Regions from separate parts of the Actinobacillus indolicus genome, predicted to be linked through region 1. Evidence: riboswitches for the same ligand, from Rfam matches in the RefSeq annotation. Region 1 holds a riboswitch; the other holds the start of a gene.
What was found. A riboswitch is a leader RNA that binds a small molecule or an ion and turns the genes downstream of it on or off. The one in region 1 is predicted to bind lysine.
Positions count from the first base shown of each region.

Region 2: another riboswitch for lysine. It lies ahead of EXH44_RS09530 (Na+/H+ antiporter NhaC family protein); the one in region 1 lies ahead of lysC (lysine-sensitive aspartokinase 3).

Region 1 is NZ_CP038145.1:92,827-96,352, reverse strand. It holds gene EXH44_RS00430 (DHA2 family efflux MFS transporter permease subunit) at 1-386, shown strand, start outside; gene lysC (lysine-sensitive aspartokinase 3) at 431-1,783, opposite strand; lysine riboswitch at 1,875-2,061, opposite strand; gene mepA (penicillin-insensitive murein endopeptidase) at 2,277-3,101, shown strand; gene EXH44_RS00415 (DNA topoisomerase III) at 3,109-3,526, shown strand, end outside.
Region 2 is NZ_CP038145.1:1,919,179-1,922,704, forward strand. It holds gene EXH44_RS09525 (SanA/YdcF family protein) at 1-233, shown strand, start outside; gene EXH44_RS09530 (Na+/H+ antiporter NhaC family protein) at 310-1,851, opposite strand; lysine riboswitch at 1,977-2,146, opposite strand; gene EXH44_RS09535 (H-NS family histone-like protein) at 2,374-2,784, shown strand; gene purU (formyltetrahydrofolate deformylase) at 2,898-3,526, shown strand, end outside.

The DNA.
Region 1 (3,526 bases):
CTGGCTTATCTACAGCAGCTATGGGGTTATTAGGGCAAGAAAGCTCTATCTCATTAACTATTCTTACTATTATGAGCTTTGGTGCAGTGACTTCGTTGATGTTTACTTCTATTAATACGCTATGTATAGGGGATTTAACGCAGAGTAATTCTGGTTCTGGAGCTACGATGTTGAGTATGGTTCAGCAGGTTGGGAGTGGTATTGGCGTGGCTGTTGCTGCAGTAATTTTGAGCCTGTATCGCTATCATTTTGGTGAAATGTCACCTGAACAATTACAGAAAGCCTTTAGTTACACTTTTTTCAGTACTGCGACATTTTGTGTTTTTCTTCTTTGGGCTATTAGTCGTCTTCATCCGTCAGATGGTGAAAATTTAAGACGACATTAAAATAAAAGCAGCGTATAAGCTGCTTTTACTTTGTTTATTATACATTATTCAAATAATGCTAAGTGTAGAGCTCGAATCACATCATCCGCTTCACTATTTTGAACAAGGGTACATACATTATTTTTACTTGCACCGTAGCTAATTAAGCGTACATTGTAAGGCGCAAAAGTAGTAAATAATTGTTTCGCAATACCCGCTTGTGAATCTAAGTTATTACCAATAATAGCGACTAAAGCCAAGTCTGTTTCTACTTTTACATTGCAATATTGGCGTAATTCATCTAATAATGCCTCTGATAGCATATCTGCACCAGAAGAGGCCGAGCCTGTTTTATCTAAGGTGATTGCCACACTGACTTCTGACGTCGTAATTACATCTACAGAAATTTTGTGTTTTGCTAAAATGCCAAATACATTTGCGAGGAAACCTTGCGCATGTAGCATACTGAGGCTTGAAAGGGTGAGTAAAATTTGATTACGGCGTAATGCTAACGCTCTGAATGTTGGGCGAGGTTGAGGATCACGAGTTACCCATGTACCACCTTGTTCAGGCGCTTTACTTGAGCCCACATAAACAGGGATATTACTACGTACGGCTGGAAGTAATGTCGCAGGGTGCAATACTTTTGCTCCGAATGTTGCCATTTCTGCTGCTTCATTAAAACTCATGGTGTCAATGCGTTGTGCAGCTGGAACGACTCGAGGGTCGGTGGTGTAAATGCCTGGTACGTCTGTCCAAATTAATACATCATTTGCATTTAAGACTTCCGCTAATAATGCTGCCGAGTAATCACTACCTCCACGACCTAAGGTTGTTGTTTTACCTTCATCGTCACGTCCAATAAAGCCTTGAGTAATCACGACTTTTCCGTCATCAATTAATGGTTTAATCACAGCATCTGATTGTGCTTGGGTTTTTTCATCATTGGGAGCTGCTTTACCATAGTGGTTATTTGTTGCCACCACATCTCGTACATCTACCCATACCGCAGGAAAATCACGCTCTTTTAATAATTGAGTAAAGATTTTTGTCGACATCATTTCGCCATGGCAAATCAATTCATCTGTAAGTGCAGCTGAGGTTGCTAAACTTGCGGATTCAGCTAAGGCAGTAATGTGTGCGAGAAGTGCATCAATTTCGTTAGAAACTGCTTCAGGATGTTGTAATTTATCAATGATATTGTATTGAATAGTACGTACTGCAGAAAGAATTTCTTCACGGCGTGCGGTTTCACAGCCATTCGCTAATTCGACTAAAAAATTGGTTACCCCAGCAGATGCTGATAAAACCACAACACGTGTATTTGGATCTGCGGTCACAATGTTAGCGCAAGCAGTCATTGCATCAAAATTTGCAACACTTGTTCCACCAAATTTAGCAACAGAAAGATGAGACATATTAAAATTTCCTATGTATTAAATATATGGTTACTATAGGGTGGAATAAGAGATAGGAAATTATTTGAGATACTTTTGGTTTGTTAAAAACAAATTTAAGAGCACTCCATTTAAAACTAACCGAGTTTTAAACGACAGCTGATGGGATTCAACCTACACAGCCGATGATCATTCCAGTCTAGTGAATTCACACCTCGGCAATCACTCCCGTCACTTATTCTTCAAACGGTCTAGTTCCCTAAAATAAGCTATCTGAGTGTTGCGCCTCTCCCGCTATAATGTTCATTATAACTTTCTTTCGTAAAGCAACGAAAAACGTGTATAGAAATAACTTTTTCTTATGATGATGTCAAATAGAATTTATGAGATAGGGAGAATTTATTATTAAATGAGTAAACTCTGTACAAGTCGGTATATCAGATGCTTTTTGCTTTTCACAAGCGGTTAAATTAGAATAGAAATTTGCAAATTGCTTTAGTTTTAGGAAAGTTATATGAAATTCATCAAAGTTGCACTTCTATCAAGTTTAGCTGTTTTTTCTGCGAATATATATTCAACCCAATGGGAACAAATTCGCACGCCTGTTGTAGGTCAAGCACAACCTATCGGTGGATATAGCAACGGCTGTATTATCGGCGCTCAACCGCTCGCATTAAAAGGCGAAGGCTACCAAGTGATTCGTTCTGTTAAAAACCGTTATTACGGACACCCACAATTATTAAGCTACCTACAAACCTTAGCAAAAAATGCCAAAGCGTCAGGTATTCCACCGATTTTAATTGGGGATATGGGGATGCCAGCTGGGGGGCGTTTTTCATCTGGACACGCCAGCCATCAAACGGGGTTAGATGCAGATATTTGGCTACGTTTTGGTCCGATGGACGATGAAACCGCTCGCAATCCAGCAGGTTTAGCGACCATTATGGTTGACCGTAATACTAACGTAGTAGATGAACGTTTATGGACAGCAAACCATACGAAGCTACTTAAACTTGCAGCTTCAGATCCAAGAGTCGATCGTATCTTTGTTAACCCAGCGATTAAAGTAAAACTCTGTAATACCGCTGGCACTGATCGCAACTGGCTACGCAAAATTCGCCCGTGGTATGCCCACGACTCGCATTTCCACGTTCGTTTAACTTGCCCTGCAGATGCAGCGAACTGTGAAAATCAAGCCCCAGTGCCTGCTGGCGATGGCTGTGGTGAAGAACTTTATTCTTGGTTTGAGCCTGCACCGCCGTCAGCAACGCCAAAAGCAAAAACCATTCCACAACCGCCACAGCTTTGCCAAATGATCTTATCATCACAAGGTCTATAAGCAACTTATGCGTTTATTCATTGCAGAAAAGCCAAGTTTAGGGCGTGCGATTGCTGATGTATTGCCGAAACCCCATACCCGTGGGGACGGCTTTATTCAATGTGGCGACGACAACGTGGTTACTTGGTGTATCGGTCACTTGTTAGAACAAGCCGAACCTGATGCTTATGATGAACGTTTCAAAATATGGCGAATGGAACATTTGCCGATTATCCCTGAACAGTGGAAACTGATCCCCAAAAAAGAGACGCTCAAGCAGTTTAAAGTGGTAGAGCGTTTGATTAAGCAAGCGGATATTTTAGTCAATGCAGGCGACCCTGATCGTGAAGGGCAACTGTTGGTGGACGAAGTTTTTGGCTACTTAAATTTATCCCCTGAACGTAAATCCCAAATTCAACGGTGTTTGATTAGCGATCTCAACCCTA
Region 2 (3,526 bases), 430 kb from region 1:
AAGTATTTCGTCTTAATGCCTTTACGATTATTTCTCAGCAATTTCATTGTGAAAGAGCATTGTTAATCGCAAAATTTAAAAATATTGATGCAATTTGTTTTGCGGCCAAATATCCTGAAGGGCATTATAAAGTACGTATTCGAGAATTTTTTGCTCGAACTGCAATGGCGGTGAGGTTGTTATTCGGCGCAGATGCTTCAACATTGGAACCGTCTCAAATTATTCAGCCTTAGCAAGCGTTTTATATAGACAAGCGGTCTGTTGTTGTAAAATATTTACCAAAACAGACCGCTTGTTTATTTTGAGAAATTAAGCTTTTATTGCTTTCGATCTAAATACTACAATAAGAACGAGTAGAACTGCAGCTGTTGTTGCAAAAGCGAGTAGAGCAGAGGTTGTAAATCCAAGCACTAAATAACCTACTGCCGAAGCAACTGCGACAGTTATCGCATAAGGTAATTGTGAAGTAACGTGATCCATATGATTACATTGCGCACCTGTAGATGACAGAATGGTGGTATCTGAAATCGGTGAGCAGTGGTCACCACATACTGCACCAGCCATTACCGCAGATAAACATGGTAATAATAGTGCTGGCTCAGCATTGGCCGCCATTGCAGCAGCGATTGGTAACATGATACCGAATGTTCCCCAGCTTGTTCCTGTAGAGAAGGCCATTGCAGCACCTAAGGTAAACAAAATAACAGGTAAAAATGCAGGGTTAATATTGCCAGCAACTAAGCTTGATAAATATTTACCCGTTTGCATATCGCTCACAATACCATTAATTGTCCAAGCGAAGAATAAAATAGTGATAGCACCAAGCATAGACTTAGAGCCAATAGCATAAGATTTAATATAATCGTTGATACTGACTTTTCGACCTAAAACAATCAATACCGTTGCTACAACCAATGCACTTAATCCACCGACAACTAATGAAATACCGACTGTGGTATTTTCAAAGGCGCCTAAGACATCAAAAGGTTTTCCATCGGCTGCTAATGCTTGATTACCGGTATACATCATCATTGAAATTGTTGCGATGATTAACGTAATAATTGGTAAGATAAGATTTAGAACACTCCCTTTTTCTTTTGATGATACAGGGATTTCATCTTCTGGCGTTGATGTGTTTTCTGCAAGTTGTTCAAATCTTTCCATTGAGCCAATGTTGATGGAGAAGTAGGCGACAGCAAAGACTAAAATCATAGAGAAAATAGCGTAAAAATTCATTGCACTCATCGCCATAAATGCGCCTAGCGGAGAGTAACCTGTGATTCCGTAAGTTGCTAATAACCCTGCAATTAAGGTAATAATATAAGCTCCCCAACTTGAAATAGGCATTAAAACACACATTGGTGCGGCAGTAGAGTCAAGGATATAGGCTAATTTAGCTCGAGAAACTTTAAACTTGTCAGTTACTGGTCTTGCAATTGCACCTACAGCCAAACTATGGAAATAGTCATCAATAAAGGTAAAAAATACAAGAGCAGCAGCCATTAATTTTGCACCGCGTTTCCCTTTGATATGTTGTTGGGCCCAATCTGCAAATGCTTTGTTGCTTCCTGAGATACTTAATAGGGCAGTTAAAATACCGAGTAAAAGTAGGAATAAAATAATATTCACATTATTAGCATTTATTCCCTCTTCTTTATAAACAAGTGAAAAAACACTATTTTTGAGATGAATAAATGCATCAACAACATTGCCACCAGCTAGCATAATTGCACCAACAATAATACCGATGCTTAGGGAAAAAATCACTCGGCGTGTGATAATGGCAAGTAGTAAGGCTAAAAGCGCAGGCACAACTGACCATATTGAACTTGAATAATCAACTAGATTCATAAAACCTCTAAGATTGTTTTTTATAAAATAAAATTGCCAAACAAAGAAAGAGATCTACTGGAAAATTTACACTGGAAAAGAGTAAAAGATGATAAGGGAGGGAAGGAAGAAAAACTAGTACCCAGCCTAACAGTAGCACTCCATAGCTTATGCTATGACAGTATCGTTCCTTTCGATAACGATACCAACCAACTAAGATGACGCTTAATTGATTTCGGCGGCTACCCCTTTCTTCTTTTTTCATCGTTTTCCACTCCAAAAGAATACTTATTGCAGTCGCACCTCTACAATTTGTAGGACTTTGCTAGATTACATTAAGATATCGCAGTTGCCAATAGGATAAATGTGAAATAATGAATAAACTAGCGATAATTTATTCATGTGAGATCCGATCTTTGGATAATTTAGATAAGAAATGTGTTTTTATATTTACCAAAAAAATAGATTAGGTTATGATAATTACGGTGGTTTCAATTTTATTGAAAGAGAAATGAAATATTAAAATAACTTTAGGAGAAAAGAATGTCAGATTTATTAAAAACATTATCTAATATTCGTAGTTTACGCGTTTTAGCTCGAGAAGCATCTTTAGAGCAATTAGAATCTATTGCTCAAAAAATCGCTCTTGTTATTGAAGAAAAACAAGAAGAAATTAAAGCTCAAGAAGCAGAAAATGCGAAACGCTTAGCTGGATTAAAGAAATATCAGGATTTATTAGCACAAGATGGCATTTCTGCAGAAGAACTTGTATTATTACTTTCTGGCTCAGCAGTCGAGCGTAAAAAACGTGAACCTCGAGCTCCACGTCCTGCTAAATATAAATATGTTGATGCAAATGGCAATGAAAAAACATGGACAGGCCAAGGAAGAACTCCTCGTGAAATCCAGCTGGCATTAAATTCAGGCAAATCATTAGCTGATTTTGCAATCTAAGTACGGATAAAATAATTACAAAGACCCACATCATTGGTGTGGGTTTTCTTTTATTAGATTATTTACTAAGTCATATTTATTTAATCATTATATTTATAGGTAATAGAAAATATATGGTAGAAAACAAAACCCTTTTAACGGAATGTCCTGACGCGACAGGGTTAGTCGCTAAAATCACTAATATTTGTTATAAGCATCAATTAAATATTGTTAAAAATAGTGAATTTGTCGATAGCGATACTGGACGTTTCTTTATGAGAACCGAATTACAAGGTATTTTTAACGATCAAACATTACTCGCAGATTTACAATTTACTTTACCAGAAGGTTCGAGTTATAAATTAATTACACAAAAACAGAAACGTATTGTGATTTTAGTGACAAAAGAAGCCCATTGTTTAGGGGATATTTTAATGAAAACCTACTATGGTGGTTTAGATGTTGAAATTGCTGCTGTTATTGGTAATCATGATACGTTACGTAGTCTAGCTGAACGCTTTGAAGTACCATTCCATTTAGTCAGTCATGAAGGGTTAACACGTGTAGAGCATGATAAATTGCTCGCGGAAAAAATTGATCAGTACGAGCCTGATTATATTGTGTTAGCCAAATATATGCGCGTATTGAATCCGGAATTTGTAGGGCGTTATCCAAATCGTGTTGTGAATATTCACCACTCATTCTTACCTGCATTTATTGGTGCAAAACCTTATCAACAAGCCTATGAACGTGGTGTTAAAAT